DNA from 2 places in the uncultured Virgibacillus sp. genome. Region 2 is predicted to be linked to the other one. Evidence: riboswitches for the same ligand, from Rfam matches in the RefSeq annotation. Region 2 holds a riboswitch; the other holds the start of a gene.
What was found. A riboswitch is a leader RNA that binds a small molecule or an ion and turns the genes downstream of it on or off. The one in region 2 is predicted to bind lysine.

Region 1 (8,384 bases), on a different contig from region 2:
AACAGCGGATATGGCAAAGCGTACGGCAATGTCAGTTATGCCTAGATACTTTAAAGTATATGTCTCGGACAATACAAGTTTAATTAATGATATCCACAGTTTGCATAATCTAAGTACAACAGAAGGTGATTATGATAATACAATTCAGAGCATTATTAAAGAAATGAAAAAATCACCTCAAGGTAGTAATAAAGGTATGTAATCAAAAACAGAAAGGAACTGATTGGAATTCCAATTAGTCCCTTTTATTTTATTGTATAATCAGAACTACTTTGACAAAAAATACAGAACATCAGCTACTTGTAACGTTATTAAGTAAAGAAAATATGCGTGTAAGGTAAGGGTGAAACATTTTGTATGCAAAACGTTTTTTTTTCATGATCATAATTCTATTTTCGATTTTTCCGCATACATTTGCACATGCAGAAGAGAAAACGATTTATGATAAAAGAATGGCATTATTCAAAAAAACAGAAGCTTTAAGTCAAATTCCTTGGTACTATTTCGCAGCAATTGATAATTACGAGCGCAACAAAAAACAGGATTCAGATGATGAGAAAGTTATCTCTATTGAGGTGCCACCTGAATTATGGTATGGATTAGGAAATTCTTCTATGATCAAGGATGAACGATTAATCGTCTTTTTCAATGGAAAGGGTAAAGATGGCGATGGTGATCAAAAAGCCGATCCGAGAAATTCGGAAGATATTCTTCATACGATGGCAAATTATTTACTTGAATACGGTCAAACGAAGGATGATATAAAGATTGCATTATGGAATTATTATAAGCGGGATTTATCCGTACAGACGATAATGAACACTGCAAAGGTGTTTAAGGAATTTCAAGATATTAATTTAACGGATAGGGATTTTCCTGTTTCTATAGCTCACAATTATAGTTATAGAAGCACATGGGGTGACCGAAGAGGATTTGGCGGATTACGAATTCATGAAGGTACCGATATTTTTGCAAATTATGGAACACCTGTAAAATCAACAACATATGGTGTTATAGAAATGATGGGCTGGAATCTCTATGGAGGATGGAGAATCGGTATTCGTGATATTTATAATATTTATCATTATTATGGACATATGAACGGTTACGATGATGATATTAAGGTTGGTCAAGTTGTTAAGCCTGGAGATATACTGGGGAGTGTTGGTTCGACAGGTTATGGACCGCCGGGAACATCTGGAAAATTCCCTCCACATTTACATTATGGTATGTACAAAGATAACGGCAAAAGCGAATGGTCCTTTGATCCATACCCTTATTTACGTAAATGGGAACGAATTGCGAAACAAAAAGATTAACAAGATAGTCAATTTAAACTTATATGACTTCTTCGCCTAGACTGGATAGAAAATAAATAATAAATTGAAGCGTTCAAAGGTCTGTTAGAATCGAAAAGGCTTCCCTTCACCTAGCTATAGCAACTAGAGAAGGGAAGTCTTTCTGCTACAAATTCGATAAAAAGGTCACTTCTTATTTTACTTCTTTTGATTTCTTCACAGCATACATAACACTTGCAGCTAATCCTCCCCAAATAATTACCATACTAAGAATCATCACTAAAATGACACTGCCAGTCATAGTTATTTGGCCTCCCTCTCCTCTGAATGCTCACTAACACCTTTAGCTTCGGACCTCCACTTAGTAGCAGCCATGACAATACCGATAATAAGGGCTGCTGCTGCAACAAACCAACCTCCAAATACGATAAATATATCTGCATATCCTTCATAATTTCCAGTTTCTGTGTCAAATTGCTTCATTAGGTTTAGTCGGAATAAATCGAACATCATATACCCCAATACTAGAGGTGTAATAACATTTAGACTTAGCGACCACCACCAACCTAGGCGAATATCAGAAATAGCATTGGCATGTGTTTTTAGATCCTTTACTTTACGAAGAATCCATGCAATAAGCACTACTTCAACAAGTCCTATAAGCGCTACTCCAAATTGATTAATAAAGTAGTCAGCTGCATCCAAGAAGAACAGACCACCTTGAGTCGCAAATAAAAGTGAAATAATTGCGGCTATTCCACCTCCAAATAAAACTGCCTTTGATCTGGATATTTTGAATTTATCTGTTAAACCAGCAACATATGTCTCTGTAATTGACATCAATGAAGTTAATCCAGCAAGTACCAATGAAGCGAAAAACAAAAAGCCAAATAATCCATTCAGTCCTGGGAATTCATTAATTATCGCCGGAAAAACTACGAAGGCAAGACCAACTCCTCCTGAGACTACTTCCTCTACCCCTACACCGGATTGAGCTGCCATAAATCCAAGAGCAGAAAACACCCCAATACCAGCTAGTAACTCAAAGCTTGAATTACCAAATCCTGTAATAAAGGCATTGTTGGTAATATCCGATTTCTTAGGTAAGTAGCTTGAATATGTGATCATAATAGCGAAGGCAATCGATAAACTAAAAAATATTTGCCCATATGCTGCCACCCATACTTCTCCATCTAATATTTTACTGAAGTCTGGAGAAAAAAATGTTTGCAATCCGTCCATAGCTCCGTCTAATGTAATTGCTCGAATAACAATAATAAGGAAAATAATAACTAAAGCGGGAATAAAGATGCGGTTTGCAATTTCTATTCCTCTCTTAACTCCTTTAAATAAAATACCTAGAACTACAACCCAAACGATAATTAATGGAATAAGTACACCTGGTACAAGACTTCCTATTTGTCCTGGTTCTACGGTACGATGTAAAAAGTCATTCATTAAAAACCCTTCCGTATCTGCTCCCCAGCTTAAATTAATTGAGAAAACAGAATAGGATATTGCCCAGGCAATAATAACAGAATAGTACGTAGAGATAACAAACGATACGAGCACTGCCCACCAGCCAATAAATTCTGTCTTTTTATTTATTCGCTTATACGTAAGCGGTGCAGAACCACGATATTTATGTCCCATCGTAAATTCCATAATCAAAATAGGAATACCGGCGGTTAGTAGTGCGAACAGATAAGGGATAAAAAAGGCTCCTCCACCATTCTCATAAGCGACAGCTGGAAAACGCCAAATATTTCCTAGTCCAACCGCTGAACCCACAGCAGCCATAATAAACCCTGCTCTTGTCCCCCATTGTGAACGAGTTTCCATTACAATACCTCCCCCTCTTCCTTACCAAAATAGTTGGTTTAAGGAATGTTTTTAAAGTTTTATTTTTTCAGATATTTCTGTTTGTATTATAACGGTACTTTTATACTATGTCAAAGAATTATTTGAATTTCAAGATATTTCTAATTTTAATTAACAAAAAAACAGCATATATAGTTATTAGATATTTTTAAACAATTATTATAGGCTTTTAGATTAGGTTATTCGTTACTTCTCCAGAAGAAAAAATACTCGATTCCTCATCGTAACACTAGAGATTCTTCGGGTATTTGTACAAAGCTTCTAGCTACATTCCCTCCACACAGAACAAAGACTTCATTTCGTAGCTTTAAAAGTTGGACAATATTTTTTCTACTATATAAAAATACTGCCGAGAAAAAATTCCCGACAGCTTGGATTTTAGCTTAAAGTTTTTATTTCCACAGAATACCATCGCCATGTTATAAGATAAACTGACTACAACAAGCGAAGTTTTCTATTGTAAGCACCGTAAGAGTATAACCTATTGGTCTCTATTCTAAACCGGCGATTTTACTGTATGTTACATGCCCGATACATAATCATTCGTAGCATAACACCGATCTCGTATTATGACTTTGTGTTCGATAAAAAGTGCAGGATTAATGCAATAGCTAAGACGATAACAAGTGTAGCAATTAAAGGAAATACGACTTGATTGGTGAAACCAATTATAAGATAGCCAATTCCAGCTGAAACAGCTGCCAAAATCGCATATGGCAATTGAGTCAAGACATGATCAATATGATTTGCACCAGCACCCGTTGAAGATAGAATTGTCGTATCCGATATTGGTGTACAATGATCACCAAAAACAGAACCAGCAAGCACTGCAGCCATAGAAGGTAATAACATAGAAATATCTGTAATTACTGTCACCTCAGCTGCGATCGGAAGCATGATACCGAATGTCCCCCAGGATGTGCCTGTAGCTAAGGCCATAAATCCTGCAATCAAGAAGAATAACAACGGTAACCATGCCGGACTAATCGAAGCATTATCTACAATTTGTGCTAAATACTCCCCTGTTTTTAATGTTCCTATCACTGAACCAATTGTCCAGGCCAATAATAGTATATAAATAGCAGGAAGCATTGTTTTCAAACCTTCTACAATAATTTTTCCTGCGTTGCTTTTCGGTTTCCTTTGTAATCCATGAAAAACAAATGATGTTAAAACAGCGATTGTACCACCAATAAATAGCGATAGATTAACATTCGTATTTGCAAAAATGGATATAATGCTAACATTACCATCGCTTGCATTTGCACCTGTAACAAGCATGGATACCACAGTAGCAAGAATCAAAACACCAATTGGGACAAGAAGATGATAGATTTTCCCATCTGTATGTGCTGCAAACGTATCGGTTAAATCTCCCGGTACTCTATCCTGCTTAGGATTTAGTAATTCTCCTGTCTGAATTGCCCTTTGCTCATGTGCTTTCATCGGGCCAATATCCATCTTTAAGTAGGCTACTAAAAACACAAGTAGTATGGCTCCTAATGCATATAAATTATATGGGATCATTTTAATAAACGCCTCTAAAGGTCCTATATCTGTGATGCCATTTGCTACAAATAAGCCACTGATAATACCAATGATATATGCTCCCCAGCTCGATATCGGTGATATTACCGTAACTGGTGCCGAAGTTGAATCAATAATATAGGCTAGCTTTGCTCGTGAAATCTTATGTCGATCTGTTAAGGGTCTTGCTATTTGCCCTACAGCCAAGCTGTTAAAATAATCATCAATAAAAATGATAATACCTAGCACCGCACTCATTGCTTGCGCACCGACTCTTGTTTTTACACGTTTGATCATCCATTCACCGAAGGCTCGACTCCCACCTGAAGCTTGGAGAAAAGCTGTCATTATTCCTAATAAAAGTAAAAATCCTAATAACAGAAGGTTACCTGTATTTAGCGAGCCTTCCGATATAAATATAGTATAAATAATAATTCCTATTTCCTTTAGGGAATCCCATATTGAAAAATCATGAATGAGAAGTGCTCCTGCTACAATCCCAGTTCCTAAAGATAATAATACATTTCTCGTTACTAATACCAATACGAGCATTAATATTGCAGGAATAAGGGAAAAAATTGTTCCTTCCATTGTTGTAACCTCCACTATGATTGTTTGCAATAATGAAAGAAAACATACTGTTCAAGAAAATGGGATACGTGGAAAACGGGGCTGCGTCAGAGAATGGGGGCTCTGTAAACACAAAAAGACAATGATAGAAAATAACCTACCATTGCCTTTACAATATACGTTATCCTCCATTTCGATCAGTAGTTCTCCATGCACATTGCTTCTTGCATGACAGTATACTTCTTATTCAAAAGCACACCAGCAATAATAAGGAAGACACTTATTATGCTTCGGCAATACATCCTTTCATCAATCATCATCGTTGTCATCCTCCGACTGATTAATCATATCCATTGCACCTCTACCTCACCGATCTGATAAGGTTTAAATATTCAACTAGCTAATAATAATTATTATAACAAGTACTTAATCAATATTCAAGTCATCCTTGGGAACGGCTATGTTTGGACCACTACTTCCTTCTCCACCACCAAAAAATTCTGGAACATCACCCATAAGTACCCTTGAGTCAACATATACCTTCGTTGTAATTTCCGCAGGCTCGGTCGTAAATGGTACGACAATCTGTGCATTAACGGTAACCGGTATATAAATTTCAAACAATGCAGCATTAATACCAAATTCTTTCATTTCGTATTTTATATCTGATTGAATACTGCCAACAATTTCAAAATGAACAGGGACTTTGGGTCCTAAATTAGCTAAAATAGTACTTCCGGTCACTTGACCGATGGGAATCTCGACTACCGTTGGATCTTTGTCAGCAAGTTCATTTGCTGAATCTCCGTAATCCTTTGGTTCCATATCTGGATCATCCGTATTTAACATTTCTCCTTTGTTCATTCCGTATAAAAAGTATTCCGCTCTAATGGTAGCAGCTCGCAATGCTCTGCTCACTGCTGAAGCATTCCAACCAACAATGGTAGGATATCCATTTTCATCTTTACTAACGTCCATTAAGTCTTCAAAGCTTATGTTTTCCGTTGACTTCACAGCTTCATTAATCGTTCTAGTCGCGAATTCAACTGTCTTCCTTTTGGCTATCTCCATCAGTGGAGGAGTTATCCCTTTATCTACTATTAGAATACTAAGGGAGGTTAATATGACAAATGTAATTGAAGTCATTAAAAAAATCGCCTTAGCTGGAGAAGTTGCTTTTATCTTTAATCCTGATCGTCTACCCATCTAAAAACCCCCTTGCAACAAACATATGCTTGTTCCAAGAAGGTTAGAATGTAAAAAATCTCAATCTATTTTGCATGAGAAAACCACCACATTTAGTACGTTAGCTAAATTAACATCATATGGTTTAGCTAATTTTCTCCCTTGCTCCTTGTTAATTCGAATAATTGGTCTGTCGCAAACATGCGGATTTTGTTTTACAACAATACCTTGTCTCCCATCATTTAGATCAACCATAATACCATTTGGATAAACAACAATAGAACTCTTTAACGCTTCAATCATTTCTCTATCATATAATTGTCCAGATCCGGCATATAAGATTTCTAAACCTTCGTGAGGAAGCATGGCATCACGATATACACGATTACTTGTAACTGCGTCGAACACATCTGCAATCCCTATTAATTTTGCATATTTGTGTATCGATTCAGAAGTTATTCCAAGTGGATAGCCTGATCCATCCAACCGTTCATGATGCTGTAAGGCACAAAGTGATACAACAAAAGGTACACTATCCTGACCTACAAGAAAACGGTATCCCGTTCTTGTATGGTTTTGAATAATTTTAAATTCTTCTTCTGTTAATTTTCCTGGTTTTTGTAATATATCTGGGTTAATAAACAGCTTTCCAACATCGTGCAGCATTGCTGCCATCCCTATTTCTTCTAATTGCTTATTAGATAGCTTTAACTTAACACCAATAGCCAGTGCATAAATGGCTACATTTAAAGAGTGTTGAAATATATAATTATCCGATACAATCATATCGGTTAATAATGATAATGACTGTTCGTTTTGTTGCAACTCATTCGTGATTTGCTGAACAATCACTGAAAGTTCCGATCCTTTTTGATCAAGGATATAAGATCGGTTTGTCAATCCATTATGCTGTAGGGAAAGAAATACTTCCTTAATCGTTTCTGAAGCCTCTCGTCTGAGTGATTTTGAAATGGTCGGCATTGCCGCTATATCCTTCATTTCTTCATCCTCAATATAAATGTATGTAATCCCGTGCTTTACTAGTCTATCAAGAAACTGCTTTGTTAAGGCAACACCTTTATTTACCAGAATGACGCCACTTTCATTATATATTGTTTTTGCTAGAATAGCGCCTGGTTCTATTGATCTTGTATTAGCAAGTCTCATTATGTTCTCCTAACACACATATATAGTTATTTACACCCATTCAATTACATAAATCCACTTATTTTAACATAAATCTAATCAAATAGTACCAGAACATACGTGAAATATCTATACCTATTCCTTTATAAATCTATGATTCTTAAGAAACGTATTCATCATTATATGGTAGGTCGTAGGATGTAAAAAAGTGTCTGGTACGAAACGAAAATAGTTAGTCCAAAAGCCGAACGATAAAACAAAATGTTACTACATGGCGCAGTCAAAATCCGTAGGCGCTTTGAAAACAGAGCGTTTTTTCTGTGTACGATGTATCGCTACCGACTCTTCCATATCCTGTGGGAACAGCGCAAGCTTAAGACCCCGCGCAGCAAAACGCTCTTTGCTATCCAAGGAAGCTGAAGCCATGTCCGCAAAAAGCGTAATATTTTGCTGGAGCGGTGAGCACGAGTAAACAAATAATCTGAACTGATTCGTTCGGATTACGATGTGAATAAAGTAATAATTTTTTCCCTGTCTCGACAGCTAAGAGATTCGGATCAATGCATCTTTCCCTATCATTCCTTCTTCCCAACCATATTGCTTGGATGCATCTGTTATTTTTTGTAACGGTGCATGCAAAAGCTCATCAATTGTCCGAACACCTACCGCACGACCAGCTACTACCTTTCGATCTGCTAATTTTTCATTTAATATATCCACATCTAGAGCTGCACACATGATATAACCGACTTCATTCGAAATAATTAACAAGTTCGT
Region 2 (8,384 bases):
CGCCAACAGAAGCGGTACATCTCTTAGATGAAATTTTAGAGAGAATCGTACTTCAACTTCGCATTCCGGTTTTGGCAATTGCTGGGAATCATGATAGTCCGAGCCGATTAAATTTTGGTAGTAAAATTATGCGAGATAATGGCTGCCATATTGTAGGGACGCTCACGAATGATTTACAACCAATTGTTTTACATGATCATGATGGAGAAGTTCATTTTCATTTAGTTCCTTATTGTGATCCAAGTGTGGTAAGAACTACTTTTCAGGATGATACGGTTCGTACACATAATGATGCAGCAAAGAAAATTATCGAGCAGATTGAGAGGAGAATGGATTCACATGCTAGACATGTATTTGTAGGACATGCTTTCGTTACTCCTTATGGAGCAGAAGAAGAAAATACGAGTGATTCAGAACGTCCATTATCTATTGGTGGATCGGAATACGTAGCTGCTGAGCACTTTGCAAAATTTCATTACACAGCGTTAGGACACCTGCATCAAGCGCATTATGTATGGAACGAGACGATACGTTATGCTGGATCTCCATTGAAGTACTCTATTTCAGAGGAGCATCATAAGAAAGGATTCTATGTTGTGGAAATAGATGGAGAAGGTGCTGTTAATGTTGAGAAACGTATACTGCATCCGAGAAGAGATGTGCGCACAGTTGAAGCTTCTATAAATGAGTTGCTGACACACCCTATCAATGATGATTATGTATTTATTCGCTTAACAGACGAGTTACCAGTACTTTCACCGATGGAAAAGGTGCGATCTGTTTACCCAAATGCGTTGCATGTTGAACGGAAGCATAATCAATTTTCTCTTGCTGATGATGAGGAGAATAATCGGGTAGAACGCACCAAGCTGTCAGAACTTGAATTATTTCATGCTTTTTACAAAGAAGTGAAGGGAACAGAAGCAACACAAGAAACGGAACAGCTTTTTAAAGAAGTATTGAATGAATGGCTGCATGAGGAATCAGATGTAACAGAGACAGAAAAGTTGAAGCCTTATCTTACCATTTAATGCAGAAGGGAGTGGAATAATTGAGACCTTTAAAGTTAACAATGACAGCGCTTGGCCCATATAAAGATACGGAAACAATAGATTTTACGGAAATAGAAGCGTATCGTTTATTTGTTATTTCTGGAAATACTGGTGCCGGTAAGACGACTATATTTGATGGTATTTGCTTTGCTTTATATGGCTCAGCAAGCGGAGAAGATCGAGAAGAAAATATGCTGCGAAGTGATTTTGCCGATGACAATGTCCATACAGCAGTGGAGTTACTGTTTGAATTAGGCGGTCGTATTTTTCGAATTCTGCGCCAACTAGGCCATGTGAAGCAAGGGAATAAAACGAAGACAGGTGACCGATACGAATTCTATGAGCTAATAGATGGCAATGAAATTCCTTGTGTAGATAGGCAGATTGTATCTGAAATAAACAAAAAAATAGAAGCTTTAATTGGTTTAACCCAGGATCAATTTAAGCAGATTGTTATGCTTCCGCAAGGAGAATTCCGTAAGCTGCTCACCTCGAAAACGGATAATAAAGAAGAAATATTACGTCGACTATTTAAGACGGAACCGTATAAAAAAATTAGTGAACGGATGAGAGAGAAGAAGGCTAATGCAGAACAGGCATACAATAAAGCTATCCAAGCTCGTGATCAATTGATTAAGCATATTGAAGTGAGGTTACCTAAACGAGAAAATTCATTTCTATTTCAGCTTTTAGAAAGTGAGCATTACAATATCAATCAGGTTATAACTGGTTTACAAGAAGAAAGTCAGTTTTATATGGAGAGAATCGCGTGTGATAAGGCTAGATATGAACAAGCATATGAGGCTCATAATAACAAACAGGCGGAATATCACCAAGCAAAAGCTATAAATGATCGTTTCAATGAAATGCAACAAAAAAAAGCCAGACTAAGCGAATTAGATAATCAGCTTACAACATATCAAAAGCGAGAGAAACAATTAGACGATGCAGAGCGAGCTAACAACCTCATTCCTTATGAAAAACAGCGAAATGATTGGCATAAAGAAGAGGAAATGCAACAAAAGAATCTTCACTACGCAGAAAATAAGCTTAAAACAGCTAACGAGCGAGTAAAGCAAGTGCAAGCCTTGTATAAAAAAGAGGAAGATAAGAAGGAAGAAAGAGAACAACTACGTATTATTCTGGAACAACTAAAGGATTATTTACCAATAGTTAAAGAAATGGATGCGTCTAACCAACAGTTGAATAAGCTGAATCAGCAAGTACAGGATGGCGCCTCCGAATTGGAGAAACTTCAAAAACTACTCGATGTAAAGAATCAGCGAGCAGAAGCTATTCACGAACAAATAGAAAAGCTCGATCTCACAGTCGAGCAGTTACCAGATAAACAGCAACGATTACAAGAGATGCGAGATCAAGTAAAAGTCCTAATAGATTATATAGAGTTAACAAAAAAACACGATAAATTAGAAAAAGAATCCAAACAAAAACATCAAGAAGCATCTCAAGCGCAAGCTGATTACCAACAAATTGAAAGGGATTGGCTTAATAATCAAGCTAGTATTCTAGCAGCGCATCTACATGATGGACAAGCTTGCCCAGTCTGCGGAAGTATCGATCATCCACAAAAAGCCATAAATAGGGATCGTAACGTATCGAGGGAGCATTTAGAAAAAGCGAAGCAGCAATTTCAGATACTAGATACGCAATATCGTAACAGCTTTGCTGAATGGAATTCAGTAAGCGTACAATTAAAGGAAAGGGAAAATGAATTAAATAACTATTCCATAAATAAGAGAGATGTAACAAGTGCTAAAGAAGCATTAGTACTTCAAGGGCAGCAACTAAGTGAAGAAGTGAAGCAATTACATCATGATAGAAAACAGCTTGCTGAATATAAAGCTATGTACGAACAGGCATTAAAAGAAACCAAAGATGTAGAAGCTAAAGTGAAAAGAACGGAGCAATATTATCAAGAGCAAGTTGCATCTTATCGTACTGCTCATGCTGTTTATCAGGAAAGAATACAAAAGATTCCTCAAGATGTGAGAACTCTGTCTGAATTAGAGAAAAAAATAGAAGTAAAAAAAGAGCAACGAAAGGAATTGGAGGAGCGCTGGGAGCAAATACAACAAAAGCTGTTGCAGGAGAAAGAAGAATTGACTAAAAGTGAATCCGATGTTAGTCATGCAAGCAACCAGCTGCAGGAAACGAAGATAAGGCGGGAGAATGCAAACAAACAGTTTGTTGATGCATTAAGCCAAGCGTCCTTCCAAACGGAGGAGGTGTTTCAACAAGCTAAGCTGGAAGAGGATGAGCGTAAGCAGTTAAAGCATAGCATAGAAGAATATAATCAGCATCGGCTTACGCTGCAAAAACAGGTCCGTGATCTGAACAGAGAATTGAAAGATAAGCAGCAGGTTGAATTAACGACTATTGAAGCCAAACTGAAAGAATTAAAAGTAGAATACGAACAAGCATTAAAGACATGGGATCAATCAAATAAATACTATGAGGAAATCATTACACTACAGCAAAACATTGTCGAGGTCACTGAACAAGCTAATAACTTGGAAAAGAAATTAGCCACTATAACCGATCTCCATGATGTATTAAGAGGGCAAAATCACAAGAAAATATCCTTTGAACGGTATTTACAAATTGAGTATTTGGAGCAGATTATCGATGCGGCAAATTTACGATTAGATCGATTATCAAATGGTCAATTTTTCCTGAGTCGTAGTGACAGGCAGGAATCGCATGGAAGACAGAGTGGTCTAGGCCTCGACGTTTTCGATGCATACACGGGACAGACAAGAGATGTGAAATCCTTATCCGGAGGCGAGAAGTTTAATGCAGCTCTTTGTTTGGCACTAGGTATGTCAGATGTTATTCAAAGTTTTCAAGGCAATATTTCGATTGAAACAATGTTTATTGATGAAGGGTTTGGTACGCTGGATGAAGAAGCACTAAACAAAGCAGTTGATACATTGGTAGGTTTACAGCAATCGGGTAGAATGATTGGCGTGATCTCACATGTGCAGGAATTAAAAGCTATGTTCCCAGCAGTACTCGAGGTAAAGAAGACAAAAGAAGGATCTAGTCGAGCAAAATTTGTTGTAAAGTAACGGTAGCCTTTAAAGAATTTTAAAGGAACTGAATAGAGGAGGGCTATCAAAAGCTGAATCCTAGTGAATTTTTGTATCGCTTTTCACTGGCGTAGTTACATTTGACATGTGCTGTTTTCACAATTTTTTCGGCTAGGATAGACGTTCATGCATCGATTTCTCTCGGTAGAATAATTACTATTCCAAAGAACTGTCGAACTACTATCCTGATATACTTCATATTCGAGTAGTAGTTCGACATTACTTATCTCAATTTCTATAGTCTCTCGCTCTTCATAATCGTTTAACTTGCTGAAACGATGGACTGTAAGTGCTGTAATGTTTGTTTTAGATTGTTTGTTTCCTCTTGTGTTAGAGGTACCATTGGAAGCCGAACATCCCCAACTGGAACACCTTTCATAGATAATGCTGATTTGACGGGCGAAGGACTAGGTGCAGCAAACAAAGCTTTCATGATTGGAAGTAAATGTTGATGTAGCGCTGCACTAGCTTTGACATTTCCAAAGCTAAATTGATTTATCATCTCTTGCATTTCATTACCAATGATATGGGAGGCGACTGAGACCACACCTTTTCCTCCAATAGCTAATGCTGGTAATGTTAGTCCGTCATCTCCGCTGTATAGGGAGAAGTCCTTGGATGTGCGTCTAATTATTTCTGACATCGCATCAAGGTTACCGCTCGCTTCTTTGATGGCAACAATATTATCTATTTTAGAAAGCTGTACCGTAGTATCTACAGTTAAATTGACACCAGTTCTTCCCGGTACATTATAAAGCATAATAGGGAGATTAGTAGCTGCTGCGCTCGCTTGGAAATGCTGATAAATTCCTGTTTGCGAAGGTTTATTGTAGTATGGAGTAACAAGCATGATACCATTAACTCCAACTTTTTCCGCTTGTATTGTTAAATTAATAGTAGCTTTTGTGTTATTTGCCCCAGTTCCAGCTAATACCGGAATTCGATCATTTACTACTTCAACAACGAAGCGCATAAGCTGAATCTTTTCCTCATCTGTTAATGTAGCTGATTCACCTGTAGTTCCAGCAACAATCAGCCCATCCGTTCCATTTTTAATTAAATAATTTACGAGAGATCTTGTGGCATGAAAATCAATTTTTCCATGTTGATCAAATGGTGTCACCATTGCGGTTAATACTTGGCCAAATTCCATTTCTTTACACCCCTTGTGATAAGTTAAAACAATAGATGGATAGACCATTTCTAATTAACGCAAAAAAACAGCAGCAAGGGTTTGCTACTGCAGAAATGTAGTATTTCATTTTCTGCGTCAGATAGCCCTCCATATAGTTACCTATACGACAGTCCTGTATTTATTCAATAGCAGAACCAGCAACAGTAAATAATGAGTTATCTGTTACTTCGGCAACGATCCCTTTCCACAATCGTCAATGGATCTCATTATCCTCAAACTGTGTAATGATGACCGATGCACCTCTATCCTCACTTCAAATAATTGAAATAAGAAATATTTAATTGTCTGTAATATAACAGATTTCCTTATTTCACGCAAGGCTATTTGAATTTTAGCAAGGAAATGATGCCTATCGTTTATTCAATTGTTCCTTTAATGACATACAAATAAAGTGAACCTTCAATCAATTGAAGGTTTTGTTTGTCCCCCTAGTTACCAATAGTGTTGTTCCTTTATTGCTTGAAGCGGGGGTCTTACTGCTAGTTATATGTGGAGAAAAACATAATTTAGCTAAGCATCTCACCTAGAGTAATTACTCGAATCAATCAAAATATGACAAGTTGACATCCAGTCTATGCTTGAGGTGGTACGTGTTCTATAGGACGAAATACTTCTAGGTGACCTAAGGGCATCACTGTTTAAAGAATTCTTCCACCAATCCTATAAACTTCAGTACAATTGGAGGTAAATAACGATTTTTCTCATAGGCTAGATATACGCTTCTGGATAAATGTGAATCGTTAATATGTTTTATATGATAATCTGAATGAACTGTATTTTTAACATAGTTTTCAGGAACAACTGTGATTCCTAAACCTTCGATAACAAGACGACATGCTGTTTCAAATCGCTCGATTTCAAATTGAATCATTGGCTGAATCCCTGATTTAGCAAATGCATAAAGAATATCCTCTCTTGTTTGAAAGCCTTCTTTGCAAATGATAAATGTTTCGTCTTTCAAGTCATAAATAGTTAGCTCTGTATAATCTTGTAAGTTGTGCCCTTGAGGAAGAACAGCAACTAATTTTTCCTCATAGATAGGTAATGTCTCAATCGCATCATTATTCAAATTCTGATTTGTTATAGCTAGATGAATATCGAAGTTTGTTAAAGCTTTCTCTACATCCGTTAAACTTAGAATTTCTAATAATTTTATATGAGCATCCTGATATTCTTTCTGAAATTGTTTCAAAATTTTTGGTACCCAAAAATTGGAGGACTCTATTAAACCGATTGTGAGTTCCAGCGGTCCCTGCTCTTTCAAGCGGATCATTTCTTTAGATACATGCTGATAGTGATTTAACAATTTTTTAGCCTCTTGATAAAGTATTTTACCCTCACTTGTGACCTCGAGGCTCCTCGTATTACGTTTAATTAATGTCAATCCTACTTCATTCTCTAGCTTTTTAATAGCAGCACTAAGTGATGGCTGAGATACATGTAAGACGGTTGCTGCTCGAGTATAGGTTGATTGTTCAACAATCGTAACAAAATAGACTAAATGGCGAAATTCCATCCTAATCTCCTTAATTTATAGTTGAATTTTATAAAAATATAGAATATTTATATTTGTAATTATATATTATTATAATTATAATTTTAATGTATGGTATTAAATTAAAAAAATGTTATGTCTTCTATTATCTATAGTACCAAATAAACAGAAGGATCGATAATCAGATGGAAAAGGAATGTGAATTTTTTAACTACAGAAAATGTAAACGGTTTATTTGAGGTTGCTAACATAGGGAGGAGATGAAGAAAATGAGAATGGAAAAGAACATGCAAGTAGAACAATATCGTGGTTCAGCATTACATACGAAAGGATGGATACAAGAAGCTGCTCTTCGAATGTTGAATAATAATCTGAGCCCAGAGGTGGCAGAAAATCCAGACGAGCTAGTGGTTTATGGTGGGATAGGTAAAGCAGCACGAAATTGGGAATGCTACGAGGCGATTGTGAAGGAATTAAAACAGATAGAGGAAAATGAGACCTTACTCATTCAATCAGGAAAACCCGTTGCTGTGTTCCGTACGCATACAGATGCTCCGAAAGTGCTGATTGCTAACTCGAATTTAGTTCCAGCATGGGCGAATTGGGAGCACTTTCATGAATTGGATCAGAAAGGTTTAATGATGTATGGGCAAATGACTGCGGGCAGCTGGATCTATATTGGCAGCCAAGGAATTGTGCAAGGAACATATGAGACATTTGCAGAATGTGCTAGGCAGCATTTTGACGGCAGTTTACAAGGAACGATTACTGTGACGGCGGGGTTAGGCGGCATGGGAGGAGCGCAACCTTTAGCGGTGATACTAAATGAGGGGATCTGTATTGCTATAGAAATAGATCCTCATCGTATCCAGCGTCGATTAGATACAAATTATTTAGATACCTCTACGGATAGCTTAGATGAAGCAATAAAGCTTGCTGAAGAAGCGCGTAGTAAAGGGGAAGCGCTATCTATAGGCTTGTTAGGCAATGCAGCTGAGCTTCTACCGGAAATGCTTACAAAAGGATTCATTCCAGACGTACTAACAGATCAAACCTCCTCTCATGATCCGCTGAATGGCTATATCCCTGTTCATATGACGTTAGCAGAAGCAGCTAAATTAAGGGAGAATAATCCAGGGAATTATGTTCAATTATCTAAACAAAGTATTGCAGTTCATGTTAAGACAATGCTGCAAATGCAGCAAAAAGGGGCGGTTACCTTTGATTATGGAAATAATATCCGCCAAGTAGCCAAGGATGAAGGAGTAGCGAATGCATTTGATTTTCCTGGATTTGTTCCTGCTTATATTCGCCCACAATTTTGTGAAGGTAAAGGACCGTTTCGCTGGGTGGCATTATCCGGCGATCCAGAAGATATTTATAAGACAGATGAGGTCATCCTGCGCGAATTTAGTGAGAACGAGTCGCTGTGTAAGTGGATTCGCATGGCGCAAGAGAAAATTAGTTTCCAAGGACTCCCTTCTCGGATTTGCTGGCTAGGGTATGGAGAAAGAGCCCGCTTTGGAAAAATT

Region 1: it holds a riboswitch for lysine, as region 2 does, so the genes downstream of both, Q1A47_RS00910 (Na+/H+ antiporter NhaC family protein) here and dapA (4-hydroxy-tetrahydrodipicolinate synthase) in region 2, are expected to answer to the same signal.

What each region holds. Positions count from the first base shown of each region.
Region 1 is NZ_CANMAB010000002.1:57,156-65,539, reverse strand. It holds gene Q1A47_RS00930 (YhcN/YlaJ family sporulation lipoprotein) at 1-202, shown strand, start outside; gene Q1A47_RS00925 (M23 family metallopeptidase) at 378-1,319, shown strand; gene Q1A47_RS00920 (methionine/alanine import family NSS transporter small subunit) at 1,492-1,599, opposite strand; gene Q1A47_RS00915 (sodium-dependent transporter) at 1,602-3,140, opposite strand; gene Q1A47_RS00910 (Na+/H+ antiporter NhaC family protein) at 3,747-5,297, opposite strand; lysine riboswitch at 5,470-5,648, opposite strand; gene yunB (sporulation protein YunB) at 5,703-6,482, opposite strand; gene Q1A47_RS00900 (HD-GYP domain-containing protein) at 6,543-7,628, opposite strand; gene Q1A47_RS00895 (YunC family protein) at 8,151-8,384, opposite strand, start outside.
Region 2 is NZ_CANMAB010000114.1:2,367-10,750, forward strand. It holds gene Q1A47_RS18015 (exonuclease SbcCD subunit D) at 1-1,031, shown strand, start outside; gene Q1A47_RS18020 (AAA family ATPase) at 1,052-4,141, shown strand; gene dapA (4-hydroxy-tetrahydrodipicolinate synthase) at 4,425-5,315, opposite strand; lysine riboswitch at 5,430-5,610, opposite strand; gene Q1A47_RS18030 (LysR family transcriptional regulator) at 5,989-6,873, opposite strand; gene hutU (urocanate hydratase) at 7,128-8,384, shown strand, end outside.